Regions from separate parts of the Dyella sp. SG562 genome, predicted to be linked through region 2. Evidence: riboswitches for the same ligand, from Rfam matches in the RefSeq annotation. Region 2 holds a riboswitch; each other region holds the start of a gene.
The links. Region 2 has a riboswitch for cobalamin ahead of FHW84_RS09900 (ribonucleoside-diphosphate reductase subunit alpha). Riboswitches for the same ligand answer to the same signal wherever they lie in the genome.
Positions count from the first base shown of each region.

Region 1: linked by a shared signal. The riboswitch ahead of metE (5-methyltetrahydropteroyltriglutamate--homocysteine S-methyltransferase) and the one ahead of FHW84_RS09900 (ribonucleoside-diphosphate reductase subunit alpha) in region 2 are both predicted to bind cobalamin.
Region 3: linked by a shared signal. The riboswitch ahead of btuB (TonB-dependent vitamin B12 receptor) and the one ahead of FHW84_RS09900 (ribonucleoside-diphosphate reductase subunit alpha) in region 2 are both predicted to bind cobalamin.
Region 4: linked by a shared signal. The riboswitch ahead of btuB (TonB-dependent vitamin B12 receptor) and the one ahead of FHW84_RS09900 (ribonucleoside-diphosphate reductase subunit alpha) in region 2 are both predicted to bind cobalamin.

Region 1 covers NZ_JAAOYS010000006.1:231,219-238,989, forward strand. The annotation lists gene FHW84_RS13390 (hypothetical protein) at 1-1,993, shown strand, start outside; cobalamin riboswitch at 2,076-2,309, shown strand; gene metE (5-methyltetrahydropteroyltriglutamate--homocysteine S-methyltransferase) at 2,509-4,800, shown strand; gene FHW84_RS13400 (DMT family transporter) at 5,102-5,962, shown strand; gene FHW84_RS13405 (LysR family transcriptional regulator) at 6,038-7,000, opposite strand; gene FHW84_RS13410 (FMN-dependent NADH-azoreductase) at 7,112-7,738, shown strand; gene FHW84_RS13415 (YciI family protein) at 7,749-7,771, shown strand, end outside.
Region 2 covers NZ_JAAOYS010000004.1:134,866-142,636, forward strand. The annotation lists gene FHW84_RS09875 (hypothetical protein) at 1-189, shown strand, start outside; gene FHW84_RS09880 (prohibitin family protein) at 196-1,077, shown strand; gene FHW84_RS09885 (DUF2076 family protein) at 1,254-1,931, shown strand; gene FHW84_RS09890 (ribonucleotide-diphosphate reductase subunit beta) at 2,108-3,112, opposite strand; gene FHW84_RS09895 (hypothetical protein) at 3,145-3,372, opposite strand; gene FHW84_RS09900 (ribonucleoside-diphosphate reductase subunit alpha) at 3,386-5,899, opposite strand; cobalamin riboswitch at 6,051-6,275, opposite strand; gene FHW84_RS09905 (peptidase C13) at 6,401-6,781, opposite strand; gene FHW84_RS09910 (alpha/beta hydrolase) at 6,848-7,708, shown strand; gene FHW84_RS09915 (amidohydrolase) at 7,731-7,771, opposite strand, start outside.
Region 3 covers NZ_JAAOYS010000001.1:399,307-407,077, reverse strand. The annotation lists gene clpB (ATP-dependent chaperone ClpB) at 158-2,740, shown strand; gene FHW84_RS01795 (phospholipase C, phosphocholine-specific) at 2,892-4,904, opposite strand; cobalamin riboswitch at 5,544-5,761, shown strand; gene btuB (TonB-dependent vitamin B12 receptor) at 5,883-7,733, shown strand; gene FHW84_RS01785 (hypothetical protein) at 7,760-7,771, shown strand, end outside.
Region 4 covers NZ_JAAOYS010000002.1:231,898-239,668, reverse strand. The annotation lists gene FHW84_RS04525 (TonB-dependent receptor) at 1-876, opposite strand, end outside; cobalamin riboswitch at 1,382-1,609, shown strand; gene btuB (TonB-dependent vitamin B12 receptor) at 1,737-3,620, shown strand; gene FHW84_RS04515 (efflux RND transporter permease subunit) at 3,820-6,975, shown strand; gene FHW84_RS04510 (efflux RND transporter permease subunit) at 7,678-7,771, shown strand, end outside.

The DNA of each region.
Region 1 (7,771 bases), on a different contig from region 2:
GCTCAAACTTCGCCTGCCCGCGATGATCGCCACCTGTACGCTCGGCGCCATCTCCCTCCATGCCGGAGCGCAATCGCCACCCGTACCCCATCCCCACGCCATCTCCGCCGACCTGGCGCCACTGGCCAGCCGTCCCGCCCTCGTCGAACTCTCCGAGGTCTATGCCCTGCTCACGCCTGCCTCGAAGGCGATGACACGGTCGCTGCTGGCCAGGCGCTCGATCGACAGCTTCCACGCCATGCCGCCGAGCCATGGCCCGCTCGATGTCGCCCTCATCGACGCCAGAGCGCTGGAGGACGACAAGGTGTTGAATGAAACGGGCGCCCTGTTCGATGCCGGCTTGCCGGTCGCCGTCTTCATTCCCGAGGAAACCTCCGCCGATGCGCGCGGCAAGGTCGCCACGCTGTTCGGTGCGGCATCCGAAGCGGGTCTGGCCGTCTATGCCAGGAAAGCGGGCGGCGGCGTACGCGTGTTCTCCACCGACGTCGACCGGAGCCTGGCCTATGCTGATACGGCCGAGCGGGTGCGGCATTTCCAGCAGGCCGTGGCGGACCATCTCGCGGCCATCGAACGGGGGGGCAAGCAGCCCGAGCCGGATTTCCGGCAGATCAGGCAAGCCCCCGGCAACGGCAGCAATCCCGATCATCTGCCGATCGTCGAGTTCACCGACACCACGTTCGGCAGCGGCGGGCAGTCGCTGACGCGCGAAATCACCGTGATCCGCGACTCCACGGCCAGCAAGGATCAATTCAATGTGATCATGAAGACGTCGGGGCTGATCAAGGGCGGTGCAGACGTCGCTCCCCAATGCCGCCCCGTCGCCTGTATCGGATACACGCAGTACTACCTTGTCGACGCCATGCTCGATTACGGCCGGAACGCCCAGCCCACCGTGGCGCGCACTCTTCCGGAAACCACCAGCCTGACCGATCTCACTTACAACCACACCGAATCGGAGACCACCAGTTTCGGGTTCAACCTCGGTGCGGATGCGGAGAAGGCCCTGGCGGGCAATCCGGCGGCGGCGATCAAGCCGAGCTTCGGTTTCAATTTCGGCAAGAGCTACACCAAGTCCACATCGATCACCTTCACCGTCAAGGATTACTCCACGGCGGTGGAATCCAGGCACGAGGAGCCCAACTACTACCCGTGCAACGGCTGCGCTCGCCCGCCCGGCGTGCGCAATACCTGGAAGTATCAGATCTCGCAGGAAATACTGAACCGCTTCCGGGACGACCGCACGATGACGCCGGCCATGCGGCAATTTGCGCCGCAGTCCTACAGCTCATGGACCTTCAAGGTGTCGGGCGGCAAGCATCCGATCAAGCTCGCCGCGAGCTCTTCCGTGGTGCAGCGGAATGGCCTTGGCCGATCCTCCGGCCCGGTCGTCAGGGTAAAAACCAGTGCCGTGACCATCGACCTCGATTCGCCTTACCTGCACCGCGAACCGGTCGTCATCCTGCAATCCAAGGAAAACGCCGGCCGCTGCCTGATCAACGACGGCCGCGGCGCCGCGACCCTCGGCACCTGCAGCAGGGACGTCACCCGCCGCGCCGGACAGTGGTACCTGGACAGCTTCGACCGCTATGTCAGCCGCCTGGACGGACGCTGCCTTGCTGTCAACGAGCGCAACGCCCGCCAGGTGGAAGTAGTGGCGTGCAACGACCGCAGCGCGCAGAAGTGGTACTGGGCCGCCGACCGCATCAACTCCAAGCTCAACGGCGGCGACAGCGGATGGCGCCTGTTCGTCGACGGCAATGCGGTGAAGGCGCGCATCGACCCGAAGCGGCAGCAGGTCATTCCCAATAACCCCAACCAGGTGCTGCTCAATCCCTGGTCGACCTATCCGAAGGCGCCGGTCGCCGGCGCCACCATTCCCACCCTGGGCACACCGCAGCCGCAGGTGCCCGAAGCCTGGGTGCGGACCTTCAGGGACATTCCCTCGACCGAACGCTGGGAGCCGGTCGCGCTGCGCCAGTACAAGGAGGGCTGAGCCTTCACCCGGAGCAGCCCCGCGAGGGCTGCTCCACCTCCCCTCACGATCTTCCGCTTGACGGAACCCCGTCCCTGCCCCTAATTTCCCCGCCGCTGGTGGTTTTCATCCTTTCATCGCGATGAAAGGATGCAATTAAAAGGGAAGCCGGTGCGGCCTTACGGCCTATTCCGGCGCTGCCCCGCAGCGGTGTGTGGAAACGACCCTCGTCAACAGCACTGGCCAGTGGACCGGCCGGGAAGCGGCGAGCATTAGGCGAGGCGCCCGCGCCTCTCGTCCACGAGCCCGAAGACCTGCCCCGGCCGGAAGGCGATGAGCTTTCTGTCTGACCTGGAGCTTCCGCGGGGAAGCGGCTGGGGCTGCGCGCCATGCTCACGCCATGGCCGTCCGCTCCTGCGCGACCCTGCGCCAGCCCGGTTCGCCCGCGGGGGCGAAGGTCGCGCGCATGTCCGCGGAAGCTTCGCTGCCATGCGCTTCCTTCGTTCCTCGTTCACCACGAATCGAGGAAATGCAGCATGAGCACCGTTACCAATCTCGGCTTCCCGCGCATGGGTGCGCGGCGCGAGCTCAAGCAAGCCCTGGAAGCCTACTGGCGCGACGAAGCACTGCGCCCGCAGCTGCTGGACACCGCCCGCCAGCTGCGCGAACGCCACTGGCAACTGCAGCGCGAGGCCGGCGCGCACGTCGTGCCGTGCAACGACTTCTCGCTGTACGACCACGTGCTCGACACGGCCTTCCTGCTCGACGCCATCCCCGAACGCTACCGCGCCCTGGCCGACGCCGACCCGCTGGCCGGCTACTTCGCCATGGCGCGTGGCACGCAGCGCGCGGGCCTCGACCTGCACGCGCTGGAAATGACCAAGTGGTTCGACACCAACTACCACTACATCGTCCCCGAACTGCATGCCGCGCAAACCTTCCGCCTGCGCGACGACAAGCCGGTGGCGCAGTTCCTCGAAGCGAAGGCGCTGGGCCATGCGGCGCGTCCGGTGCTGCTCGGTCCGGTGAGCTTCCTGCTGCTGTCCAAGACCGCGGACGGCAGCGACCGCCTCGCCCTGCTCGAACGCCTGCTGCCCGCCTACGCCGAACTGCTGGGCAGGCTGCGCGAAGCCGGCGCCGAATGGGTGCAGATCGACGAACCCTGCCTGGTGCTTGATCTCGACGAAGACGATGCCGCGGCCTATCGCCAGGCCTATGCCGCGCTCGCTGCCGCCGCGCGGCCGAAGCTGCTGCTGGCTACTTACTTCGGCGCCCTCGGCGACAACCTGCGCCTCGCGCAGGAACTGCCGGTCGACGGCCTGCACGTCGACCTGGTGCGTGCGCCGGCCCAGCTCGATGCCGTGCTGGAGACGCTGCCCGCCGAACGCGTGCTGTCGCTGGGCGTGGTCGACGGCCGCAACGTGTGGCGCGCGGACCTGGACCGCGCCATGGCCGTGACGCGCGCGGCGATCGAACGCGTGGGCAAGCAGCGCGTGTGGCTGGCGCCGTCCTGTTCGCTGCTGCATGTGCCGGTGGACGCCACGCTGGAGAAGTCGCTGCCGTCCGACGTACACGCCTGGCTGGCCTTCGCGCGGCAGAAGCTGGAGGAACTGCGCACCGTGGCGGACATGTGCAAGGGCGTGGTCACCGCCTACCCCGCGCTGGAACGGGCGCGCGAGCTGATCGCCGCACGCCGGGCCTCGCCCAGGGTGCACCGCCTGCAGGTGGCGCAGCGCCTGGCCAACCTGGATGCCGCGGACGCGCACCGCCGCTCCACCTACGCCTTCCGCCGCGCGAAACAGCAGCAGCGCTTCGACCTGCCGCTGTTCCCCACCACCACGATCGGCTCCTTCCCGCAGACTCACGAAGTGCGCGAGGCGCGTGCCCGCCACAAGTCCGGCCAGCTTTCCACCGCGGACTACGACGCGCTGATCGCCGCGCAGACCGCCGCTTGCGTGCGCTTCCAGGAGGAAATCGGCATCGACGTGCTGGTGCACGGCGAGTTCGAGCGCAACGACATGGTCGAATACTTCGGCGAGCAGCTCGACGGCTTCGTCTTCACCAGGCATGGCTGGGTGCAAAGCTATGGCTCGCGCTGCGTCAAGCCGCCGATCATCTACGGCGACGTGCAGCGGCCGCAGCCGATGACTGTGCGCTGGTCCACCTATGCGCAGTCGCTCACCAGGCGGCCGATGAAGGGCATGCTCACCGGCCCCGTCACCGTGCTGCAGTGGTCCTTCGTGCGCGACGACCAGCCGCGCGCCACCACCTGCCGCCAGCTGGCGCTGGCCCTGCGCGACGAAGTGCTGGACCTGGAGGCGGCCGGCATCCGCATCATCCAGATCGACGAACCGGCCCTGCGCGAAGGCCTGCCGCTGCGCCGCGCGGACTGGACCGGCTACCTGGCCTGGGCGGTGGAGAGCTTCCGCCTGGCCGCCGCCGGCGTCGCCGACGACACGCAGATCCACACGCACATGTGCTACTCGGAGTTCAACGACATCATCGAGGCGGTGGCCGCGATGGATGCCGACGTGATCTCGATCGAGACCTCGCGCTCGCGCATGGAACTGCTCGATGCCTTCGTGCGCTTCCGTTATCCGAACGAGATCGGGCCCGGCGTGTACGACATCCATTCGCCGCGCGTACCGGACGTGGCGGAGATGGTCGGGCTACTGGAGAAGGCCAGTGAAGTGCTGAGTCCGGAGCAGTTGTGGGTGAATCCGGATTGCGGCTTGAAGACGCGCGGGTGGGATGAGACGCGCAGGGCGCTGGTGGCTTTGGTCGAGGCGGCGCGGGTGATGCGCGAGCGGGTTACCGCGGCGGTGTGACGTTCCGCTTTGCTCCCTCTCCCCTCCGGGGAGAGGGCTGGGGTGAGGGGCCGGGCGGAGCGGTGCGCTGAGGGTCGAGAAAGCCAAAAGCTTTTCTATTCTTCGTAGAAGCGCTACCGCAAGCACCCGCCCCTCATCTGCCTACCGGCATCTTCTCCCCGGAGGGGAGAAGAGTTCCGTATCGCGACGCTCCCTTTCAATTGCCCTCGCTTCGCCCCGATCCGCACACAGCATGGCCGCCGCCAGATCGCGCCCTCGGTTTATCGTCCCGCACTTGCACACAAGGATCGAAGGAACCCCGATGCAAACCACTTCCAAAGGCTGGGGCAGCGGCCTCCTCGGCGTCGTGATCTTCAGCGGATCGCTGCCGGCCACACGCATCGCCGTGATGGGCTTCTCGCCCTGGTTCCTCACCTCCGCACGCGCCGTCATCGCCGCCGCGCTCGGCCTGCTCCTGCTCCGCGCGCTGCGCGAGAAGCGCCCTTCCCGCGGCGACCTCGTCTCGCTCTCCATCGTCGCCATCGGCGTCGTACTCGGCTTCCCATTGCTCACCGCACTGGCCTTGCAGCACATCACCTCCGCGCAATCGATCATGTTCATCGGCCTGCTGCCGCTGTCCACTGCCGTCTTCGGCGTACTGCGCGGCGCCGAGCGGCCGCAGCCTGCGTTCTGGCTGTTCTCGGGACTGGGCAGCCTCGCCGTCGCCGCGTTCGCCCTGCTGCAAGGCGGCGCCATCGCCATCGAAGGCGCCCTGCTGATGGTGGGCGCGATCCTGCTGTGCGGCCTGGGCTATGCGGAAGGCGCCGCGCTGTCGCGCCGGCTCGGCGGCTGGCAGGTGATTTCCTGGGCCCTGGCCCTGGCGATGCCGGTGATGGCCGCCATCGCGGCGGCGACCCGGCCGGACAGCTGGGCGGGTATCGCTGCGCCAGCGTGGATCGGCCTGGCCTACGTGTCGGTCTTCAGCATGCTGGTCGGCTTCGTGTTCTGGTACCGCGGCCTGGCGCTGGGTGGCATCGCAGGCGTCGGCCAGCTGCAGCTGCTGCAGCCGTTCTTCGGCCTGGCCCTGGCCGGCCTGCTGCTGCACGAACCGGTGGCATGGACGATGGTGCTGGTCACCGTGCTGGTGGTGCTCTGCGTCGCGGGCGCCAAGCGTTTCGCCTGAGCCGTCCCGCCACCGTCGAAATTAATTCACATAGAGTGCCGGCAGCGCGCAGTCCCCTGAAGCCGCTCTCGCCGATCAGCCGCGATCCGCGTCGCCGGCCATCTGCCGGAAGTGTTCGTTCGCGCGCGCCGTCATGCGCGGAAGCTCGGCTGCGAGGAATTCGATAAACGACCGGACGGCGGGCACCATGCCGCGCCGCGACGGGAACACGGCATGCAACTGGTGCGCGGCGATGCGATGGCCGGGCAGCAGCTGAATCAGCCGTCCATCCGCGATCGCTTCGCCGCAAAGATTGAACGGCAGCTGCGCCACGCCGATGCCGGCCATGGCCGCCTGCTGCAGCAGATGGACGTCGTCAGTCACCAGCGCCGGCGCATACTCGATCTCGATCGTGGCGCCGTCCGGCGCCGCCATGCGCCAGCGCGGACGCTCCGCTCCCGCGCCTCCCGGCCCCACTCCGGCCACGCCCTGCAGCGCGGCGGCGGAAGCAAAGGGGCCTCGCTCGCGCACGAAGGACGGACTGGCCGCGAGGACCTGTTCGCTCAGGCCGAACGTGCGCACGACCAGGCTGGAATCGTCCATCGCCGTACGGATGCGCAGCGCGACGTCGTAGCCTTCGCCGATCACATCGACCCGCCGATTGGTCAGGTCCAGTTCCAGGCGCACGTCCGGATGGGCGCGAAGAAATTCGCCGAGGACCGGCGCAAGAAAAAGATGCGCCACGCCGACGGGACAGCTGACGCGCAAGCGACCCGACGGCTTCTCGCCCGCCCGCTCGGCCACTTCCATGGCGGCGCGCGCGGCTTGCGTCACCGCTTCGCATTGGGCATGGAACGCCGCGCCCACCTCGGTCACCCGGACGGCACGGGTCGAGCGCTGCAGCAGCCTGACTCCCAGGCGGCGTTCCAGCTCCGCCACGCGGCGGCTCAGGCTCGACTTGGGCATGCCCAGCGCTCTTGCCGCACCGGAGAAGCCGCCATGCGTGACGACGGCGGCAAACAGGACCAGGTCATTCAGATCTTCCACCACGTGCTCCATGACGGTTGCGCCAGGGCGTTCCACCCGTGGAACGAAGCTTACCGATTTGCCCTACTAATGGAGCACGGCGCCGGCCATTAGCTTTACGCCACACCTGAGCCGGAGAACGCCATGCAAGTACTTCATCTCGATTCGAGCATCCTGGGCGACGCATCCGCTTCGCGCACTCTCAGCGCCGCGCTGGTCGCTGCGATCCAGCGCCGGCATCCCTTGGCCCGCGTGGTCTACAGGGACCTGGTGGAGGAGCGCATCCCGCATCTGGATGGCGCCACGGCGGCGGGATTCCGTCCCTCCGCCATCGACCGCTTCGATGCCGCCACGCTCGCCGAGCACGCGCGCTCGGAAACACTGGTGAGCGAATTCGTCGCCAGCGAGCTGATCGTCATCGGCGCGCCGATGTACAACTTTTCAGTGGCTACCCAGCTGAAAGCGTGGATCGATCGCGTGACACAGCCGGGCCGCACGTTCAAGTACACGGAGCATGGGCCCGTGGGACTCGCCGGCGGCAAGACGGTCCTGGTCGCCTCCACGCGCGGCGGCATGTATTCCGAAGGCCCCGCGGCCGCCATGGATTTCCAGGAGGCATACCTGCAGGCCATGTTCGGTTTCATGGGCATCGGCGACGTGCGCATCGTGCGTGCCGAGCGCCTTACCAGGGGCGGCGAGATCCGCGCCGCCGCGCTGCAGGCCGCGCATGAAGCGATCGGCCGGACGTTCGATCCCGCCGCGGCCGCCTGAGGAGTCCACCATGCTTTATGTCGTCACACTTAC
Region 2 (7,771 bases):
CTGTTCGCGCAGATGCTGGCCAGCCCCTGGCTGCTTGCGCTGTGCCTGCTGCTGTACCTGGGTTTCGTCGGCCCGCAGCTGATCTCCGCCACGAGCACGTTCGCCGTGATCGCCGGCCTGGTCCTGCTGGTCCTGCTTGCGGCCTGGAGCTATCGCCTGCTCAGCCGCCTTCTTCGTCACAAGGAATGACTGTTTATGAATCGCACGATCAAACGTTTCTCGATGGTTGCCATTGCGCTGTGCGCGCTGCTGCTGGCGGCCTGCGACAAGGTGCCGGCCGGCAACGTGGGCGTGAAGTTCCAGCTCTATGGCGACGGCAAGGGCGCGCTGCAGGAATTGCCGCCGGGCCGTTACTGGGTGGGCTGGGGCTATGAGCTGTACACCTTCCCCACGTTCACGCAGACCTACGTGTTCACGCGTTCCTCGAACGAAGGCCGCCCGGTCGACGAGTCGTTGAGCTTCCAGACCGCGCAGGGCCTGATCGTCAACGCCGACGTGGGCATCACCTATCACATCGACCCGACCAAGGTGACCTTGATCTTCCAGAAGTACCGCAAGGGCATCGACGAGATCACCGACGTCTACCTGCGCAACATGGTGCGCGACGCTCTGGTGAAGGAAGCCGCGAACCTGGATATCGAATCGGTCTACGGCAAGGGCAAGGCGCATCTGATCGATGCGGTGCAGAACGACGTGGCCGCGGAGGTGGCGCCGGTGGGCATCGTGATCGAGAAGATCTACTGGATCGGCGAACTGCGCCTGCCGGACAACGTGGTGCAGTCGATCAACGCCAAGATCCAGGCCACCCAGATGGCCGAGCAGCGCCAGAACGAAGTGGCGCAGGCGCAGGCCGAGGCGCAGAAGGTGGAGGCGGAAGCCGAAGGCCGGGCCAAGGCCGCGGTGACCATCGCCGAAGCGGAAGCCAAGGCGATCTCGCTGAAGGGCGACGCGCTGCGGCAGAACCCGAACGTGGTGCAGATGTCGGCCATCGAGAAATGGGACGGCCACCTGCCCACCTACAACGGCGGCGGCATGCTGCCGTTCGTGAACCTGCAGGCGCGCGAGGCGTCGAAGTAAGGCAAATGGCGGAGCCTGCGGGCTCCGCCTTCATTTCAACCGGCGCAAGTTCTTGTCGAGCTGAACGCGCGCAGCCCAACCGATGGCAGGGTGGCCTTGATGTCATCCGCCGCACGCATACTTGGCAACTTACGCGCGCGGACCAAGCCGTCGCCCACCACCACGAGGTAGCACCCATGACTCCCCAGGAACAGCAACTTCTCGACGATTTCCTGCAGCGCCTGGCCGCCGCCGGCGGCGTGGCCAAGGACGCGCAGGCCGACGCGCTGATCCAGCAGCGCCTGGCCGGCCACCCCGATGCGCTCTACCTGCTGGTGCAGCGCAGCCTGCTGCAGCAGCAGGCGCTGGAGAATGCCAAGGCGCAGATCGCGCAATTGCAGGCACAGGTGAGCGGGCAGGGCGGCGGCAGCTTCCTCGGCGGCCAGGCCGGCGGCTGGAGCCAGCCGCAGCAGCCCTCGGCGCCTCCGCCGATGCCGCAGCAGCAGGCCGCGCCGGGTTGGCGCGAGCGCCTGTTCGGCGGCGCCGCACCGGCGCCTCAGCAGCCGGCAGCCGCACCCAGCTTCCTCGCCAGCGCCGCGACCACGGCCGCGGGCGTGGCCGGCGGCATGTTCCTGTTCAACGGCATCGAAAGCCTGCTGGGCGGCCACCACGGCGGCGGCGGTTTCTTCGGCGGCGGCGGGCAGGAGACCGTGGTGGAGAACATCACGCAGAACAATTTCTACGACGACAACAACAGCGGCAACGCGTTGCAGAACGACCACGCGTTCGCGCAGGACAACAGCGATTTCAACGGTGACCTGAGCGACGTCGGCGACGTGGGCTTCGACGACGATAACGACAACAGCTGGGTGTAACGCCTGCATGTGGAATCCTTCTCCCCGCCGGGGAGAAGGTGGCGGCAGCCGGATGAGGGGCGGTGCTTGCGGAAGAAGATCGATGAAGCGTCGCTTGCTTTTGTGCTTCCGCTTCAGCGCTCCGTAGGTCCCCCTCACCCCAACCCTCTCCCCGCAGGGGAGAGGGGGCCAAGGCGTCAGAACGCCATATCGAACGCCACTTCTCCCTCGACGCCCACCTGATACGCCGACACGCGCCGCTCGAAGAAGTTGGTCACTTCCTGCACGTCCTGCAGGTCCATGAAGTCGAAGGGGTTCTTCGCGCCGTACTTCTTCGGCAGGTCCAGCTGCACCAGGCGCTGGTCGGCGCAGTACTCCAGGTACTGGCGCATATCCTTCACCGACAGGCCGGCCACGCCACCGGACAGCACGTCCTCGGCGAACTGCGTTTCGCAGGCGATGGCGTCTTCCAGCATTTCTTCCACCTGCGCGCGCATGGTTTCGTCGAACAGGTCCGGCTCTTCCGCGCGCACCGTGCGCACCACTTCGAAGGCGAAGCCCATGTGGCCGGATTCGTCGCGGAACACCCAGTTGGTGCCGGAGGCCAGCCCGTGCAGCAGGCCGCGCGAACGCAGGAAGTACACGTAGGCGAATGCCGCGAAGAAGAACAGGCCTTCGATGCAGGCGGCGAAGCAGATCAGGTTGAGCAGGAACTGGCGGCGCTGTTCGCGCGTTTCCAGGCGCTGCAGGTTCTGGATCGAGTCGATCCACTTGAAGCAGAACTCGCCCTTCTGGCGGATCGAGGGGATGTTCTGGATCGCGCCGAAGGCCTTGTTGCGCTCGGCCGGATCGGGAATATAGGTGTCCAGCAGGGTGAGGTAGAACTGCACGTGCAGCGCTTCCTCGTACAGCTGGCGCGACAGGTACATGCGCGCTTCCGGCGCATTGATGTGCTGGTACAGATTCAGCACCAGGTTGTTCGCCACGATGGTGTCGCCGGTGGCGAAGAAGGCCACCAGGCGATGGATCAGATGGCGGTCCGCGTCGCTCATCTTGGACTTCAGGTCCGTCACGTCCAGCGAGAAGTCCACTTCCTCCACCGTCCAGGTGTTCTTGATGGCGTTGCGGTACATCTCGTAGAACTCGGGATAGCGCATCGGGCGCAGGGTGAGTTCGAAACCGGGATCGAGGATGTGCGACATGGGAATTCCTTTGCTGCGGGCGCCGCCGGCGCTCAATCGAGCTTGCGCGCGTAGCGTTCGCGCACGAAGCGGCTGATATAGGTGGACAGGCCGATCCCGGCGTCGGCCAGCTTCTGCATGTTGCCTACGTGCAGGCGGCCGGGCCGGGTGGCGTCGTATTCGTAGGTGCCGTCGTGGATGAAACGCACCCGGATGTAGCCTTCGCCGCTTTCGTAGGCGGCGACACCGGATTTCCCGCTGCGGTTCCGGTACGGCTTCATCGGGTGCGTTGCCTTATTGGCAGGCCTCGCAGTATTCCGGGTTCTCCAGCGAGCAGAACACCGCGGCGTTGGCCTGTTCCTGCTCGGCTTCCGGCGCCGGCCTGGCTGCCGGCGCGGCGGCGGCCACCGTGGTCTTGGCGATCTTGGTCGCCGGCCTCGAACGCAGGTAGTACGTGGTCTTGATGCCGGACTTCCACGCGTACATGTACATGGAACTCAGCTGCCCGATGTTCGGGTTCTCCATGAACAGGTTCAGCGACTGGCTCTGGTCGATGTATGCGCCGCGCGCGGCGCCCAGGTCGATCAGCGCCTTCTGCGGCAGCTCCCACACCGTGCGGTAGATCTGGCGTAGGCGCTCGGGGATGTTGGCGATGCCCTGGATCGAGCCTTCGGCCAGCTTGATGGCGTCGCGCACTTCCGGCGTCCACAGGCCCAGCGTCTTGAGCTCTTCGACCAGGTAGCGGTTCACCACCAGGAAGTCGCCGGACAGCGTCTCGCGCTTGAACAGGTTGCTGACCTGCGGCTCGATGCACTCGTAGCAGCCGGAGATCGAGGCGATGGTGGCGGTCGGCGCGATCGCGATCAGCAGCGAGTTGCGCAGGCCGTGTTCCTTCACGCTGGCACGCAGCGAATCCCAGCGCGGCATGTCGTTCGGCCTGGCCTGCGGCCAGTAGTCGAACTGCAGCTCGCCGTTGGCGGCGCGGCTTTCGGCGAAGCCCGGATGCGCGCCGTGCTCGCGCGCCAGCTCGTTGGACATGCTCAGCGCGTGGAAGTAGATCTCCTCGGCGATGCGCGTGGACAGCGCCAGCGCGTCGGCCGAATCGAACGGCAGGCGCAGCTTGAAGAACACGTCCTGCAGGCCCATCACGCCCAGGCCCACCGGGCGCCACTTCTGGTTGGCCGTGCGCGCGGTGTCGATCGGATAGAAGTTCAGGTCGATCACGCGGTCCAGCTGGCGCACCGCGGTGCGCACGGTGGCGGCGAGCTTGTCGAAGTCGAACACGCCGTCTACCACGTGGCGCGCCAGGTTCACCGAACCCAGGTTGCATACCGCGGTCTCACCCGCATTGGTCACCTCGAGGATCTCGGTGCACAGATTGGACAGGTGGATGACGTTCTCGGCCTTGGCCGTCTGGTTGCTGGTGGCGTTGCTGCGGTCCTTGAAGGTCATCCAGCCGTTGCCGGTCTGGGCCAGGGTGCGCAGCATGCGCGCGTACAGCTCGCGCGCCTTCACCTTCTTCACCGCGATGCCGGCGGCTTCCGCTTCGCGGTAGGCGCGCTCGAAGGTCTCGCCCCAGCTGTCGACGAAGTGCGGCACGATCTTCGGATCGAACAGCGACCAGTCGCCGTCGCTCTCCACGCGCCGCATGAATTCGTCGGGAATCCAGTTGGCCAGGTTGAGGTTGTGCGTGCGGCGCGCCTCGTCGCCGGTGTTGTCGCGCAGCTCGAGGAACTCCTCGATGTCGGCGTGCCACGGCTCCAGGTACACGCAGGCCGCGCCCTTGCGCTTGCCGCCCTGGTTCACCGCGGCGACCGAGGCATCCAGCGTCTTCAGCCACGGCACCAGGCCATTGGAATGGCCGTTGGTGCCGCGGATCAGCGAGCCGCGCGAACGCACGCGCGAGTAGGCCAGGCCGATGCCGCCGGCGAACTTGCTCAGCTTGGCCACGTCGCCGTACTTCTCGTAGATCGACTCCAGCGAGTCGGTCGGCGAGTCGAGCAGGAAGCAGGAGCTGAGCTGCTCGTGCGCGGTGCCGGCGTTGAACAGGGTGGGCGAGCTGGCCATGTATTCCAGCGAGGACAGCAGGCGGTACAGCTCCAGCGTCTCGCCGATCTCGTTGCCGCCCAGCGCGCAGGCGATGCGCATGAAGAAGTACTGCGGCGTCTCGATCACCTTGCGCAGCTGCGGGTGGCGCAGCAGGTAGCGGTCGTACACGGTGCGCAGGCCGAAGTATTCGAAGCGGCGCGTGGCCAGCGGATCGATGGCGTCGTTGAGCTTGCGCGCATTGGCGGCGACGAAGTCGCGCAGGCGTGCGTTGAGGATGCCCAGCTCCGCGCCGCGCGCGATCGACTGGGAGAAGCTCTGGATTTCCTGGCCGCTCACTTCCTTGTCGACGTAGGCGCCGAGCAGGCGCGCGGCGAGCTGGCCGTATTCGGGTTCCTCGGCGGTGAGCGCGGCGGCGGTGCGGATCGACAGCTCGTCCAGCTCGCGCGTGGTGGCGCCGTCGTACAGGCCGCCGATGGTCTTCAGCGCCACGCGCAGCGGATCGACCGCATGCAGGCCTTCGCCGCTGCGGGTCACCGCGCGCACGATCTTGTTGACGTCGACGATCTCCTGGCTGCCGTTGCGCTTGGTCACGCGCATCTGGCCGGGGTTGTGCGGCGGGGTGAGGGCGAAGGGGGTCTCCGCCACGGCTTCCATGCGAACGGGCTCCGGCGCGGCGGCAGCTGCGTCGGCGGCAGGGAAGGCGGATGCATCCGCGCGGTCGTCGGTGCGCTCGCGCGAGTCGGTGTCGATAGGTTGCATGGCATCGCTCCAGGCCAAAGGCTTCAACGACCTGCTCCCGCGCGCAGGGCTGAGACGAAGGCGGTGTAGGCGGGGACGGCCGTGCGGCGGAGCGAAGGCTCCGCGCCACGACGCGCCTCCCCGCGGAAGCCGCCATCACTCACCGCGGCGCTGAAGGCCGCGATGTGCCGGCAGGTCTTCGGACTCGCAGACATGGACCGTTCGCTGGCGACCGATCCGACCTACTCGCCCCCGCTTCCCAGCCTTGGAAGGCCAGTGCGATGGGAGCTTTCGTTTCCGCTTACCGCTGCGGGGCAGTTCCGGATTCGCACCGGATTCCCTATTAAGCCAATCCGACCGTGGGTCTGAGAAAGGCACCGACCGACACAACATATAGGGGTAAGGCAGGGAAGGTCAACCCAAGCCATTGTGCATATATCGGTGGATAAGTGGGGTAATTCAAGGCCTGGCGCGGCCTGGCGGCCATGCGAAAAATCTTGGCGATCGGTTCTGCCCGGGCGCTCAGGGGGCGATGCTGAAATCCACCTCGATCGGATACGGCGCCGGGCTGGCCGGCGGGGCCGGCAGCTTCCAGCCGGCGAAGCGGCTGAGCAGGCAGGTGGCTACGTCGGTGGGGGCGCGGACTTCGACCCGGCCCAGGCTGCCGTCGGCGTGCACGTCGGCGACCAGCACGAAAGGGGACTTGTCGGGCTTGGGCAGGGTGGCGATGCAACCCTTGAGCGCGTCGGTGGTGCGGTCGCCGATCGCGGCCCACATCTTCTTCTGGTAGTCCGGCCCGTCCTTGGCGCCCTCGGTCAACTTGGCCTGCTGCACCCGCGTTGAGAAATCGTCCGCCGGCATGCCGGGCGCGGACAGCAGGGCGAGGAAGAGCAGGCTGGTCATGGCGGGGCTCCGTGCAGGAAAGGCCGCCACGTTACCGCAGTGCAGGCCATCGAAGGGGAGCGAAGCATGTCGACGACGTCGCCGAAGATCGTGGCCGTACTGCTGGCGCTGGCCGCCACCGTGCAGGCCTGGGCCGCGGAACGCATCGAGGTGCCGCGTTCCGATGGCGCGAGCACGCCGCTGATGGTGTACGAGCCTGCCGCGGCGAAAACCTGCCCGCCGCTGCTGCTGGTGTCGCACGGCGCCGGCGGAAGTGAGCAGGGCCTGCGCTATGTAGGCGAGGCCTTGAGCGCCGACGGCTGGCGCGTGGTGGTGATGGGGCACCGCGAAAGCGGCCTGCCGGTGCTGAAGCAGGACCTGCGCAGCGATGGCTTCAAGGGCGGCATCACCGCCCTGGTCACCGATGCGCCGGCTTATCGGGCGCGCTTTCTCGACATCGACGCGGCGCTGGCGTGGTCGGAACAGCGCTGCCACGCATCGTTCAAGGCGCTGCTCGGCCATTCGATGGGCGCGATCACGGTGATGCTGGAAGCCGGTGCGCACAACAAGCTGGGGCTGGCGCCGAAGGGCAGCTTCGACGCCTACGTGGCCTTATCGCCGGAAGGGCCGGGACCGGTGTTCCCCGAAGGCGCATGGGCACCGATCGCCGCGCCCACGCTGCTGGTCACCGGCACGCGGGACCAGGGGCTGGGCGGCGACTACGGCTGGCGCATGCAGGCCTTCGATGGACTGGGGCCGGGCTGCCGCTGGCTGGCCGTGGTGGATGGCGCCAACCATATGAACTTAGGCGGCGGCCAGTTCGCCGCGGGTGCGCAGAAGAGCACGACGACGCTGGTGTCGGCTTATCTGGATGCGCTGCGCTCCGGCCGCTGCGGCACGCCACCGGCTTTGGCGGGCGTGTCGGTTCGCCAGAAGCCGGACGAGTAGCGGGCTTTCCACCCCCGTCTGCTCAGCTCGCTGCTTGCTTCTGGTGATCCGTTTCGGTGGATG
Region 3 (7,771 bases), on a different contig from region 2:
TAGGTTGGGGTGAGCGCAGCGAACCCCAACGGTGCCGCCGCATCGGGGTTCGCTGCGCTCACCCCAACCTACTTGAATCGTTGGGGGCGGACCGCATCTCATCGGGCAGTGAGCGGCCTCGGGGCTGCCGAATCTTTATCTTTGCGGGGTTCTATCTATGCGGATGGACAAACTGACATCGCGCTTCCAACAAGCGCTGGCCGACGCGCAATCCATGGCGGTGGGCCGCGACAACAACATGCTCGAACCGGTGCACGTGATGGCCGCGCTGCTCGACCAGCAGGGCGGCACCACCGCGCCGCTGCTGACCCAGGCCCAGGTCAACGTGCCCACCTTGCGCCAGCGCGTGGGCGAAGCGCTGGACCGCCTGCCGCGCGTCAAAGGCGACGAAGGCAACGTGCATATCGGCAACGACCTCACGCGCCTGCTCAACCTCACCGACAAGCTCGCGCAGCAGCGCGGCGACCAGTTCATCGCCAGCGAGCTGTTCGTGCTCGCGGCGCTGGAGGACAAAGGCGATCTCGGCGCGGCGCTGAAGGCCGCGGGCGCCCACAAAGCCAACCTGGAACAGGCGATCGACAAGATTCGCGGAGGCGAAAAGGTGCAGAGCGAGAATGCCGAGGACCAGCGCCAGGCGCTGGAGAAATACTGCGTCGACCTGACCGCGCGCGCCGAGAGCGGCAAGCTCGATCCGGTGATCGGCCGCGACGAGGAAATCCGCCGCACCATCCAGGTGCTGCAGCGGCGCACCAAGAACAACCCCGTGCTGATCGGCGAACCCGGCGTGGGCAAGACCGCCATCGTCGAAGGCCTGGCCCAGCGCATCGTCAACGGCGAAGTGCCCGAAGGCCTGCGCGACCGCCGCGTGCTGGCGCTGGACATGGGCGCGCTGATCGCCGGCGCCAAGTTCCGCGGCGAATTCGAGGAGCGCCTGAAGGGCGTGCTCAACGACCTGTCCAAGCAGGAAGGCCGGGTGATCCTGTTCATCGACGAGCTGCATACCATGGTCGGCGCCGGCAAGGCCGACGGCGCCATGGACGCCGGCAACATGCTCAAGCCCGCGCTGGCGCGCGGCGAGCTGCACTGCATCGGCGCCACCACCTTGGACGAGTACCGCAAGTACATCGAGAAGGACGCCGCGCTGGAGCGCCGCTTCCAGAAGGTGTTCGTGGGCGAGCCCAGCGTGGAAGACACCATCGCGATTTTGCGCGGCCTCAAGGAACGCTATTCGGTGCACCACGGCGTGGAGATCACCGATCCGGCCATCGTCGCCGCCGCCACGCTGTCCAACCGCTATATCACCGACCGCCAGCTGCCGGATAAGGCGATCGACCTGATGGACGAGGCGGCCAGCCGCATCCGCATGGAGATCGATTCCAAGCCGGAGGAACTGGACCGCCTGGAGCGCCGCCTGATCCAGCTGAAGATCCAGCGCGAAATGCTGCGCAAGGAAACCGACGAGGCGTCCAGGAAGCGCCTGGCCGACCTGGAAAGCGATATCGAAAAACTCGAGCGCGAGTTCTCCGACCTCGACGAAGTGTGGAAGTCGGAGAAGGCGCTGCTGCAGGGCGCGACCAAGATCAAGGAACAGATCGAGCAGGCCCGCGTGCAGCTGGAAGCCGCGCAGCGCCGCCAGGACTACGCCAAGATGAGCGAGCTGCAGTACGGCCGCCTGCCGGAACTGGAAAAGCAGCTCGCCGCCGCGCAGGCCGCCGAGAAGCACGAGTTCAAGCTGGTGCAGGACCGCGTCACCGACGAGGAGATCGCCGAGGTCGTATCGCGCTGGACCGGCATCCCGGTCAGCAAGATGCTGGAAGGCGAGCGCGAGAAGCTGCTGCATATGGAAGAGGCGCTGCACAAGCGCGTGGTCGGCCAGGACGAAGCGGTGCGCGCGGTGTCCGACGCGATCCGCCGCGCGCGTGCCGGCCTGTCCGATCCGAACCGCCCGTATGGCTCCTTTCTGTTCCTGGGCCCTACCGGCGTGGGCAAGACCGAGCTGTGCAAGGCGCTGGCCGAATTCCTGTTCGATACGCAGGACGCGATGGTGCGCATCGACATGAGCGAGTTCATGGAGAAGCACTCGGTAAGCCGCCTGATCGGCGCGCCCCCCGGCTATGTCGGCTACGAGGAAGGCGGCTATCTCACCGAGGCGGTGCGCCGCCGTCCGTACAGCGTGATCCTGCTGGACGAGGTGGAGAAGGCCCATCCGGACGTGTTCAACATCCTGCTGCAGGTGCTCGACGATGGCCGCCTCACCGACGGCCAGGGCCGCACGGTGGATTTCCGCAATACCGTGATCGTGATGACCTCCAACCTGGGCTCGCAGCTGATCCAGGAGCAGGCCGGCGATTCCGAAGCGGACTACCTGCAGATGAAGGCCTCGGTGCTGGGCGTGGTGCAGGCGCACTTCCGTCCGGAGTTCATCAACCGCCTGGACGAGCTGGTGGTGTTCCGCCCGCTGGAGAAGAAGCAGATCCGCAAGATCGCCCTGATCCAGCTGATCCACCTGGAAAAGCGCCTGGCCGAACGCCAGCTGCGCCTGGAGATCGGCGAGAAGGCTCTGGACCTGCTGGGCAATGTGGGCTTCGATCCGGTGTATGGCGCGCGGCCGCTGAAGCGGGCGATCCAGCAGCAGCTGGAGAATCCGCTGGCGAAGGAGATTCTCGAAGGCCGGTACGCGCCGGGCGATGTCATCGGGGTGGATGCGGAAGGCGGGCAGTTGGTGTTTCGCAAGCATTAAAAGAAAAGGCGCCGAGGAGGCGCCTTTTTTTGTCCGTTCCGCAAGGCGTAGGTTGGGGTGAGCCGCAGGCGAACCCCAACGTTGCGATGCGCATCAAGGGTGAACGTTGGGGTTCGCCTGCGGCTCACCCCAACCTACGCCGTCTGGTTTGTCAGCGCGGCTCGCTCTGGCTTGGCAAGCCATTCTCCATATGCCCCGCCAACCGCCGCCAATAACCCGCCAGCTCAGCAACCGTCACGCTCAAGTCGTACCAGTTGGCATGGCCACCCAGTGCCCAACTGTCATTCACCGTAGCCCCGGCGGCGACCGAATAAATCCGCACATCGCCCTCCACATAAGCATTGCTGACCGTCACGGTGCATGCCGCGCCGCCGTTATTGGTTACGGCCAGCCGCAGGCGATTGCCTGCGGCGTCGTAGCTCGCCGCCACTTCCGGCGCCGCACCCATCCCGGTCGCCACGCTGCCGCGATACTGCCGCAGAAAACCATTCGGCCCATGCGCCTCCAGGTCGTACACGCCCTGGGTGTAACGCGCCGCGCTCCAGTAATCCGACAGCTGCTTGCCCGCCTCCACCGTGTAGCGCCATGGCCCGTCGCTGCGGTTCGCCGCATACACCTGGAACACCGCGCCGGCCGCACCGTCGTTATGGAAGTCGATCCAGTAGCGCCCCGCCGCCGCATCCACCCGGCCATCCGCACGCAGCGTGTAAGGCAGCGCGCGCGCCGGCCGCGTACCCGCTTCCTGCGCCGGCATCGCCTGTGTGGAGGGAATACTCGGCGCCGGCAGGTTCTTGCACTGCTGGTCCGCCGCGGCGGTGTAGCCGGTGGTGGAGGGCAAGCCGGGCCAGCCGCTGTTGCTGCCGCTGAAATCGAAGGCGCTGAGCAGGTCGCCGCACACCGCGCGGCGCCAGGCGCTGATATTCGGCTCCATCACGCCGAAACGCTGCTCCAGGAAACGCAGCACCGAGGTGTGGTCGAACACCTGCGAACACACCCAGCCGCCGCGCGTCCACGGCGACACCACGATCAGCGGCACGCGGAAGCCCAGGCCGATCGGCTGGCCATTGCTGATCTCGCCCGTCACGCTCACCGTGGACAAGCCGTCGTTGGACGAAGCTGGCGGCGTCGGCGGCGGCACGTGGTCGAAGAAGCCGCCGTTCTCGTCGTAGTTGAGGATGAAGGCGGTCTTGGCCCACACCGCCGGATGGGCGGCGAGCGCGGCGAGCAGGCGCGCGCTCAGGTCCTCGCCGTAGGCCGGCTTGAAGCTGGCGTGTTCGGACAGGTAATCGGCGGCCACGATCCACGACACCTGCGGCAGCGTGTCGTTGGCCACGTCCTGGGCGAACGCGGCGACCATGTCCGCCTGCGTCGCCATGCCCTTGTCATGCAGCGGCGTGCCCGGCTTGGCCTGCTTGAAGTTCTTGAACCAGGCCAGCGCGTTGTCGTCGAAGTTGTTGCTCTCCTGGTAGACCTTCCAGCTCACGCCGGCCTTTTCCAGGCGCTCGGCATAGGTGGTCCAGGTAAAGCCCGCGCTCGGCTCGGTGTTGTCCAGCACCGCCGCCTGGCCCACCGACAGGCCGTTGCTGCCGGTCATCGCATGCAGGCGGTTGGGGTTGGTCTGGGTGAGGGTGGCGGCGAAGTAGTGGTCGCAGATGGTGAAAGCGTCGGCCAGCGCGTAATAGAACGGCAGGTCGGCGCGCTCGAAATGGCCCATGCCGAGGCCGGCCGCGCGTGCGGTGTTCCAGGCGTCGAACTTGCCCTTGTTGAAGATCGCCGTGTCCACCGGGTAGTTCATCGCCGGCGCATTGGCGCAGATCGCGCTGGTGGTCGCGGTGTTCATGCGGAACGGCAGCAGATAGCCGTCCGTATTTCCCGTGTAGGGCTGCTGCCACACGCTGCGCGCGCCGCCGGGCAGCGGCGCCGGCACGCGGTCGCCGAAGCCGCGCACGCCGCGCAGGCTGCCGTAGTAGTGATCGAAGGAGCGGTTTTCCTGCATGAAGATCACCACGTGCTTGACGTCGGTGAGGTTGCCGGTGCCGGTCGGGGAGGGGGCGGCCAGGGCCTGGCGCAGGGTTTCGGGGAGCAGGGAGGCTGCGGCGAGGCCGCCGGCGGAGGCGGCGGTCATCTGCAGGAATCGGCGTCGCTTGGGGTCGATTTCGCTCATGGGGGCGCTCGGGTGCTGCCTGATTGCGGGCTGTGCCTAGCTAATCGCAGTGGTGTTGCAGTGCCTTGCCAGCTGTGCGTCAGTGGGGAGACACGTGGTGCAGTCCCTGTGAAAGGGGGAGGCTGGGCGCCCTTCTGCTCGTCATTCCGGCGTAGGCCGGAATCCAGTGGCGGTATCGCCTGGTTGTCGCGTTGACGCTTGGTTGTCTCGCCTTTGGCGAGTGTTTCGCCCCGCTGCCGCGGGGCGAGTTACTTCTTCTTTGCGTGCCCAAAGAAGAAGTAACCAAGAAGAAAGGGCACCCTGCTTGGCGCCCTCAGCAGCAAAGCTGCTGAGGGTCCGTGAGGGCTGGCCGGGCTTTTTGACAGGGCATCCATGCCCTGATCAAAAAGGCGAGGACTCCTGTCCTCGCCCCCTGCGGGGCCTGATCGTCCAGCCCTCACCGCCGGCGCCAAGGGGACCCGGTAGATCAAGAGCAGAAGCGCACCAGCGGAACGCCGCGGCTGCGCCGCGAGCTCTTCGCTCGATTTTCGCCCCACCCGTCATCCCCCTCTCCCCGCCGGGGAGAGGGTCGGGGTGAGGGGCCGGGGCTCGCCATGACACCTCCTACTCGTCATGACGAGCACCCCCTTGTCGTACTGCTAAGATGCCCGGGCCTGAGGTGACCGCTGGCCTGGCCGGTGGTTGAAACGGGAATCCGGTGCGCCGTATTGACGGCTATTCCGGAGCTGCCCCCGCAACGGTAGGCGAGACACGATCGGCGGAAGCCACTGTGCTGCGAAGCATGGGAAGGCGCCGGTCGGGGAGGCATCAGCCTTCGCTCGCGAGCCCGGAGACCGGCCTCGAGGTGAACCGGACATGCGGTGGGCGTGCTCCTGGCGAGCGCGCCCTCGTCGTGCGTCCGTCCGGAGCTCCTTCCGCCTGTCCTGCAACCGAAGCGATTCCGCGCGGGCAGGCGCGGTCCAGGAGCCACCAGTGTCATTGCATGTTCCGTCCTTGCGCCGGTCCGCGTTTGCGGCCGCGTTTTCCCTTGTCTTGCTTTCCACCGCCGCGCAGGCCGACGAGCCTTCGCAGGACCTCAAGGGCGTGGTGGTCACCGCCACCCGCACCGAGCAGAGCGAATCGGCCACGCTCGCCGCCGTCACCGTGATCGACCGCGCCGAGATCGAGCGCCTGCAGCCGCAATCCGTGGCGGACCTGCTGCAAGGCACACCGGGCCTGTCGATGGCCAACAACGGCGGCCCGGGCAAAGCCACCTCGCTGTTCCTGCGCGGCACCGAGGCCGACCACGTGCTGGTGCTGGTGGATGGCGTGAAGATCGGCTCAGCCACGCTGGGCCAGCCTTCGATCCAGAACATCCCGGTGGAGCAGATCGAGCGCATCGAGATCGTGCGCGGTCCGTTCTCCAGCCTCTACGGTTCGGAAGCGCTGGGCGGCGTGATCCAGATCTTTACCCGACGCCCCAGCGGCGCCTTCGAGCCGAACCTGGAGCTGGGCTACGGCAGTAACGACAGCTTCCGCGGCGCCGCCGGCCTGGCCGGCAAGGTGGGCGAGGGCTGGTATGCGGTGCAGGCCACGCACGAGGACACCGACGGCATCAACGCCTGCCGCGGCAAGCCGTCGCCGCGCGGCGCGGGCTGCTTCGTCAACGAACCGGACCGCGACGGCTTCCGCGACAGCTCCGTCTCGCTCAAGGGCGGCTATCGCTTCAGCGACGCCTGGGACGCCGACGCGCAGTGGCTGCGCAGCTGGGGCTACAACGCCTACGACGGCTCCACCAGCAACCAGTCCGACGTGGTGCAGCAGGTCTACGGTGCACGCGTGCACTGGCGGCCTAGCCGCGATTTCACGCTCACCGCGAGCGCCGGCCAGAGCGCCGACCTCGGCGACAACTACCTCAACGGCCGCTACACCAGCACCTTCGATACGCACCGCGATCTCGGCTCGCTGCAGGGCGACCTCAATCTCGGCGGCGGCCTGTGGAGCCTGGGCTACGACTGGCAGCGCGACCGCGTCGACAGCAACACCAGCTATGCGCGCGACCAGCGCCTCAACCGCGGCCTGTTCGCGCAGTGGCAGCAGGCGTTCGGCGCGCAGTCGCTGCAGGCCAGCCTGCGCCACGACGACAACCAGCAGTTCGGCGGCAAGACCACCGGCAGCCTGCTGTGGGGCTGGGACTTCACGCCGGGCATGCGCCTCACCGCCAGCGCCGGTTCCGCCTACAAGGCGCCGACCTTCAACGAGCTGTACTACCCCGGCTACGGCAACACCGCGCTGCGGCCGGAAAGCTCGCGCAGCTACGAGCTGGGCCTGCGCGGCACGCCGGGCTGGGGCCTGTGGTCGCTCAATGCCTTCGAAACCCGCATCCGCGACCTGATCGCCTACGACGCCTCGCGCGGCGTGCCGGGCAATGTCGACCGCGCGCGCATCCGCGGCGCCGAAGCGGTGGCGTCCACCACGCTGGCCGGCTGGACCTTGCGCGGCACCGCCACCTGGCTGGATCCGCGCAACCGCAGCGACACCTACCGCGACAAGCTGCTGCCGCGCCGTGCCCCGCGCAGCGCGCGCGTGGATGCGGACCGCGGCTTCGGCGACTTCAGCATCGGCGCCAGCGTGTACGCGGCGGGCAAGCGCTACGACGACCTGGCGAACGGCTATCGCCTGGGCGGCTATGCGCTCACCGACCTGCGCCTGGCCTATGCGCTGGACCGCGACTGGAAAGTGCAGCTGAGCGTGCGCAACGCCTTCGACAAGCACTACGAGACCGCGGCCTATTACAACCAGCCCGGCCGCACCGCGATGCTCAGCGTGAGCTACCGGCCCGCGCAGTGAATCCCTTCCGCCCCGAGGACCGCACCATGTCCACCGCC
Region 4 (7,771 bases), on a different contig from region 2:
ATCACCGGTCAAATAGATGAACAGCTTGTCCTTGATCAGCGGACCGCTGATGTACGCACCGTATTCCGTGACCCACGACTTGTTGTCGTTGCGGTACTGGAACAGCGTGTTGTCGGACGGCTGGATGATGTTGCGCGGATCGGAGCGGAGGAACTTCGGAATCCACAGCGCCATCACGCCGGCCTTCCATTCGTTGGTACCGCGCTTGGTGATCAGGTTGACCACGCCGCCGGTGGAACGGCCGTACTCGGCGCCGTAACCGCCGGTGAACACCTGCTGCTGGTCGATCGCATCGAACGGCAGCTGCGCCAGACCCAGGTTGGTCAGCGCGTTGGTCACCGAAAAGCCGTTGATGTAGTACTGGTTCTCGGCCGCCGAAGCGCCGCCGAACGAAGCCACGTTGCCGTAGCGCGAGTCGCCCAGCACGGTGCCGGGCGCCAGCAGGGCGGCCGCGGTCACGTTGCGGGCCACCGGCACCTTGGACAGCTGCTCGGCGGTCAGCACGGTGCGGGAGTCGACCGACGACACGTCGATCGCCGGCAGCGCGCTGGCCACCACCTGCACGCCTTCGAGGTTCTTCGCCTCGCCGGCCGCGACCGCAGCCGCGGTGAAGCTCACTTCGGTACCGGTGCCGACCGCCGCGAGCACATCGTTGCGGGTATCGACGGTGGCGCCATCCTTGACCAGGGTGACCTTGTAGCGGCCGACCGGCAGCGAGGACGCGCGGTAGCGGCCGGACTGGTCGACGCTGATGTCGCGCGCAAGGCCGGTGTCGATGTTTTCGATATGGACGGTGTTGCCGCGGGTAGCGTCAACGCGGCCGAAGATCACGCCTGATGCGTTCGACTGCGCCTGCACCACTCCGGCAAGGCTCATTCCCAACGCAACGACGAGTGCGGTCTGACGCCAACGCGGCGCGCGACCAGCGTGCTGGTACTTGATCATCTGTGTTCTCCCCATGATGGCCTGAAGGCCGACAGGCGCAAGGCGCCGAAATCGCCTAGCGCAAGAATGCGTGTGGGGCATTCGTAAGCCCCGGATCGCAGCGAGAGAACTTCCCCAAGCCTCGTCGCGCCGCACGCAAGTTCCCGCGGTAAGCGGTCCGAACATAATTGCGAAAATCGCTGGGCGTCAACAAAATATTTACGCTTACGCGAAGCTTACGAAGCTCACTGAAACAATGACTTAGGCAAACAAATGAAATATTACCCGGAGCTTGCGTAAAACCTTCGCGAAACTTGCTTCCGGACAATATTTGGTGGCCAAACCGTCAAGAAATGACAGAAATGTCGGCCATGGGAAACGATGATGATCGCAGGAACAGGCGCCCCCCCCCATCGGGTCATTCCGCCCCGCGTTGTCAGCCACCCGGCCTCCCCGTTAAAGTTGCGTTCGTTCGGGTGTCCCAAAGCCACGCTGCCAAGGGATGAAACGGGAAGCCGGTGCGCCTTGAGGGCAAGGCCGGCGCTGCCCCCGCAACGGTAAGCGAGCAGTTCTTGCCTCCAGCGACATGCCACTGCGCTCCCACGAGCGCGGGAAGGCCGCGGGAGGATCGCGCGGCAAAGCGCACTCGCAAGCCCGGAGACCGGCCCGAATATCTTTCCTGGTGGCTCGCGGAGGGCGCAGCCGGACCACGTGCCGGTGCCGTTCGCCTGCCGTCGTTTGCGCCTCCTCCGTCATGCCGCCAGCTCGTCATCGATGGGCCGTGCGCGAGGCGCGGCCGAGGAAAACGCTCCATGAAGAAGACTCTGCTGGCCACCGCCCTGCTGTCCTGCGTCGCCGCGGCCCATGCCGCCGACCAGAACGACGCCGGGCAGCTCCCCACCGTGGTGGTGACCGCCACCCGCACGGCCACGCCGATCGACGAGACGCTGGCGCCGGTCACCGTGCTGACCCGCGCCGACATCGAACGCCTGCAGCCGCAGTCGGTGCAGGACCTGCTGTCCGGCCTGCCGGGCGTGGCCTTCGGCAATGCCGGCGGCCTGGGCCAGCAGACCTCGCTGTTCATGCGCGGCACCAATTCCTCGCACACGCTGGTGCTGGTCGACGGCGTGCGCATCGGCACGGTGGGCGCGGGCATTCCGGCCTTCGAGCAGCTGCCGGTGGAACAGATCGAGCGCATCGAGATCGTGCGCGGCCCGCGTTCCAGCCTGTATGGCTCGGATGCGATCGGCGGCGTGATCCAGATCTTCACCCACCACGGCCAGCCCGATCAGGCGCTGACGCCGTCGGTAACCGTAGGCGTGGGCAGCCATCGCCTGGCCGACGGCCAGTTCGGCCTGTCGGGCGGTTCGCGCAACGCCTGGTTCAACGCCAGCGTGGGCGGCCAGTACACGCGCGGCATCAATGCCTGCCGCGCCGCGGCGGCCGGCGTGGGCGGCTGCTTCACCAACGAGCCGGACGACGACGGCTACCGCACCTACAACGGCGCGCTCAGCGGCGGCTATCGCTGGGACGGCGGCACCGAACTGACCGCCAGCGTGCTCAAGAGCAAGGGCGACATCGAATACGACGGCGACTTCCAGAACTACACGCGCCGCTCGCAGCAGGTGGCCGGCGCGAACCTGCGCTTCGCCGTGCTCGACGCCTGGAAGATGAGCCTGAGCGCCGGCCAGAACATCGACCGCGCCGACAACTATCTCAACCGCGCGGACCTCGGCGCCGATATGGCGCCCGCCGGCCATCTGTATTCGCGCCGCAACCAGGCCAGCTGGCAGAACGACGTGACGCTCGCGCCGGGCCAGCTGCTCAGCGCCGGCGTGGACTACCAGCAGGAACACGTGCAGAGCGACACCGACTACCTGCGCAGCAAGCGCGACAACACCGGCGTGTTCGCGCTGTACCAGGGCCAGTTCGGTCCGCACGAGATCCAGCTGTCGGCACGCCACGACCACAACCAGCAGTTCGGCAACCACGACACCGGCTCGGCCGCTTACGGCTACGGCTTCGAGAACGGCCTGAAGTTCACCGCCTCGTACGGCACGGCGTTCCACGCACCGACCTTCAACGACCTGTACTTCCCGCCGTTCTTCGGTTTCGCCACCGCCAATCCCGACCTGAAGCCGGAGAAGTCGCGCACGGCGGAGATCGGCCTGTCGGCGCGTCCGGGCGTGTGGAACTGGGCGGTGAACGCCTACCAGACCAAGGTGGACGACCTGATCGGCTACGACGCCTTCTTCGTGCCGGTCAACATCAGCAAGGCGCGCATCCGCGGCATCGAAGGCCAGGCCGGCGCCGACGTCGACGGCTGGCACCTGCGCGGCTATCTCACCTTCCAGAAGCCGGAGAACCGCGGCGAGGACGATCCCAACCGCGGCAACCTGCTGGCGCGCCGTCCGGAACGCATCGCCCGCCTCGACCTGGACCGCGATCTCGGCGGCGCCTTCAGCATCGGCGGCACGGTGAATGCCGAGGGCTACCGCTACGACGACGCGGCCAACCTGCAGCGCCTGGGCGGCTACGCCACGGTGGACCTGCGCGCGAGCTGGCATTTCCAGCCGGGCTGGACCCTGCAGGGCCGCGTCGCCAACGTGTTCGACCACCGCTACGAGACCGTGCGCTTCTACAACCAGCTGGGCCGCACCGCCTACCTGACGCTGCGCTACAGCCCGGCGCACTGAGATCCGGGCGCAGGTTGGGGTGAGCCGCAGGCGAACCCCAACGTGGCACCGTCATAGGCCGCGACGTTGGGGTTCGCCGATGGCTCACCCCAACCTACGACCTATATGCGCCACGCACTTCAGGCACATCCCAAGCATGTGCCCCCCGACATAAAGTCCCCCCTGCGGAGCGCCGCAGGAGGCGCCGCCCGGGGACTACGTGAACATCTTCGCTCCAATGATCCGCCGCCCGGTGGGCACTTCGCTGCTCGCGCTGGGCCTGGCGCTGGCCGGCATCTGGACCTACCTCCTGATCGGCGTGGCCGCGCTGCCGGCGCTGGAATTTCCCGGCATGTCGGTCTATGCGGAAGTGCCCGGCGCCAGCGCGCAGACCATGGCGTCCACCGTGGCCGCGCCGCTGGAGCGGCATCTGGGGCGGATTCCCGGCATCAAGGAGATGAGTTCGGAGAGCAACGACGGCTCCAGCTCGGTGATCCTGCTGTTCGAGCCGGGCAAGTCCACCGACAAGCTGGCGCGCGACGTGCAGGCGGCGATCAATGCCGCCCAGGTGGACCTGCCCTCGAGCATGACCATCCCGCCGCGCTACTTCAAATTCAACAACTCGCAGATGCCGGTGCTGCTGCTGTCGATGACCTCGAGCACGCAGAGCCCCGACAAGCTGTTCGACATGGCCGACACGCTGATCAAGCCGGTGCTGTCGCAGGTGCCGGGCGTGGCGCAGGTGCGCATCATGGGCGGACGGCCCAAGGCGGTGCGCGTCGAGCTCAACAATGCGCAGCTGGCGGCCATGGGCCTGTCCGGCAACGACGTGCGCAATGCGCTGCGCGCGGCCAACGTCACCTCGCCGCAGGGCATCCTGAGCGACGGCACCACGCAGATGACGGTGACCGCCACCGATTCCCTGCACAATCCCGAAGAATTCGGCCAGCTGCTGATCTCGGTGAAGAACGGCACGCCGGTGCGGCTGTCGGACGTGGCCAAGGTCTACAGCGGCCAGCAGGACGAATACCAGGCGGCCTGGTTCAACGGGCAGCGCTCGGTGACCATCCGCGTGAGCAAGCGCCCGGAAGCCAATGCCGTGGCCACCGCCGACGCGGTCCGCGCCAAGCTGCCGGAAATGCGCTCGTGGCTGCCGGCGGACCTCAAGATCACGCCGATCTTCGATCTCACCCAGACCACCCGCTCGGCCCTGCACGAGGTGGAGATCGCCCTGCTGCTGAGCATCCTGCTGGTGGCGCTGGTGATGCTGGTGTTCCTGCGCCGGCTGCGCCCGACCCTGATCGCCACCTTGAGCGTGCCGCTGTCGCTGGCCGGTGCCTTCATCGTGATGTGGTCGCTGGGCTACACGCTCAACACCTTGTCGCTGGTGGCGCTGGTGCTGTGCATCGGCTTCGTGGTGGACGACGCCATCGTGGTGATCGAGAACATCGTGCGCCACATGGAACACGGCGAGCAGGCGCTGCCGGCGGCGCTGCTGGGCGTGCGCGAGATCGGCTTCACGGTGATCTCGATCACCCTGTCGCTGGTGGCGGTGTTCGTGCCGCTGCTGTTCGGCAACAGCCAGTTCACCGTGATCATGCGCGAGTTCTCGGTGACGCTGACCGCCGCGGTGGTGATCTCGGCGGTGATCTCGCTCACCGTGACGCCGGCGCTGTGCGGCTGGATGCTCAAGCAGGAGAGCGAACGGCGCGAACCGGGCCGGATCGAGCGCGCCGTGGAGCGTTTCGACCGCGGCATGCAGCGCGTCTACGAGCGCGCGCTGGACTGGGCCATGCATCACCGCCGCCTGATGCGCTGGCAGCCGCTGATCCTGCTGGCGCTGACCGTGGGCCTGGCCATGGCGGTGGTGAAGACCGCCGGCTTCAACTTCATGCCCAAGGAAGACATCGGCCTGATCCGTGCCATGGTGCGCGCCGACACCAATATCTCGCCCGGCCTGATGGCGCTGCGCGCGCAGAAGGCCGCCGAGATCATGCTGAAGGACCCGGCGGTGCTGGACGTGACCACCTTCCTCGGCGCCGACAATGCCGGCGGCGCGGTGGGCAACCAGTCGGTGATGTACGTCGACCTCAAGCCCAAGGGCAACGGCCCCGGCGAGCGCCCGGAACATATCGACAAGGTGGTCGAGCGCCTGCGCAAACAGTACGAGCTGCTGCCGGACGTGCAGGTGTCGCTGAGTTCGCTGAGCTTCTTCAACGGCGGCGGCGGTGGCGGCGGCCAGGGCGCCGAGAGCTTCCAGCTGATCAGCGCCAGCACCATCGACCTGCAGCCCTGGGTCTACAAGGTGACCAAGCTGATGAAGGACCGGCCGCCGTTCCGCGACGTCAGCAGCGACTACGACAATATCGACAAGCAGCAGATGCTGAAGGTGGACCGCCAGGCCGCTGGCCGGCTCAACATCAGCATGGGCATGGTCGACACGGCGCTGTACAACGCCTTCGGCCAGAACCAGGTGTCGATCATCTATTCGGACATCAACCAGTACTGGGTGGTGCTCACCTCCAGCGCCGAGCACACGCTCACCCCCGGCACCCTGCTCAACACCTATGTGCGCAACGGCACCGGAGGCATGGTGCCGCTGTCGGCGGTGGCCCGGATCGAGCCGAACGTGACGCCTTCCATCGTCAATCACTACAACCAGATGGAAGCGGTGCAGATCTACTACAACCTGCCGCCGGATTTCCCGCGCGACAAGGGCATGCAGCTGATCGACCAGCTGGTGGCCGAGGCGCGCCTGCCGGCCGGCGTGAAGATCGGCTACACCGGCGAGAACGAGAACCTGCAGGAGAGCAAGGACAACTCCATGCTCCTGCTGCTGGGCTCGATCTTCGCCATGTATATCGTGCTGGGCATTCTGTACGAGAGCCTGGGCCAGCCGCTGACCATTCTTTCCACCCTGCCGGCGGCCGGCGCGGGGGCGTTCCTGGCCATGCTGGTGACGCAGACGCCGATGTCGCTGATCGGCGTGATCGCGATCCTGATGCTGATCGGCATCGTGAAGAAGAACGCGATCCTGATGGTGGATTTCGCCCTGGTGCGGCAGCGCGAGTACGGGCTGTCCGCGCCGGAGGCGATCCGCGAGGCGGCGCTGGTGCGCTTCCGCCCGATCACCATGACGACCCTGGTGGCGATCGGTGCGGCGCTGCCGCTGGCGATCGGGTTTGGTATTGGCGCGGAGACGCGGCAGCCGTTGGGGGTGGCGATTGTGGGTGGGTTGCTGGTGTCGCAGTTGCTTACGTTGTTGAGTACGCCTGCCATTTATCTGTGGAATCACGATCGCAAGGAGCGCAAGGCGGCGCGGAGGGCGCGGCGCGAGGCGAAGCGCGCACTCAAGGCCGCGGGGCAGGCGGCGTGACCCTTGCTCGTCATCCCGGCGTCGCCTTTGCTCGTCATCCCGGCGTAGGCCGGGATCCAGTGGCGGTATCGCCTGGTTGTCGCGTTGGTGCTTGATTGTCTCGCCTGCGGCGAGTGTTTCGTGCCGCTGCCGCGGCCCGACTTACTTTCTCTTGCGTGCCCAAGAGAAAGTAAGCAAAGAGAAGGGCACCCTGCTTGGCGCCCTCAGCAGCGCAGCTGCTGAGGGTCCGTGAGGGCTGGCCGGGCTTTTTGACAGGGCATCCATGCCCTGATCAAAAAGGCGAGGACGTCCTGTCCTCGCCCCCTGCGGGGCCTGATCGTCCAGCCCTCACCGCCGGCGCCAAGGGAACCCGGTAGATCAAGAGCAAAAGCGCACCAGCGGAACGCCGCGGCTGCGCCGCGAGCTCTTCGCTCGGTTTTCGCCCCACCCGTCATCCCCCTCTCCCCTCCGGGGAGAGGGTCGGGGTGAGGGGCCGCTCTAGCGACAACGTTTCTACGAAGCGCAGAAAAAAGCTCTTGAACTCAAGAAGCCCCCTGCCTTTCGACACGGCCGGACTAAAGGCACATCCGCGCGTCACGGGTGGCGCGGTCTTATAGCCGATATGATTGCCCATGCCCCCGATGCCCGTTGCATCGGTACTCCCCGGTGCGCGCCGATTCGCCCTGCAGGCTACGCGCAGCGCACCTCCGGTACGGAAGCCTTGTGAACATTTTTGCGCCGCTGATTCGTCGACCCATCGGCACCTCGCTGCTCGCCATCGGGCTGGTGCTGGCTGGTTTCTGGGCCTACCTGCTGC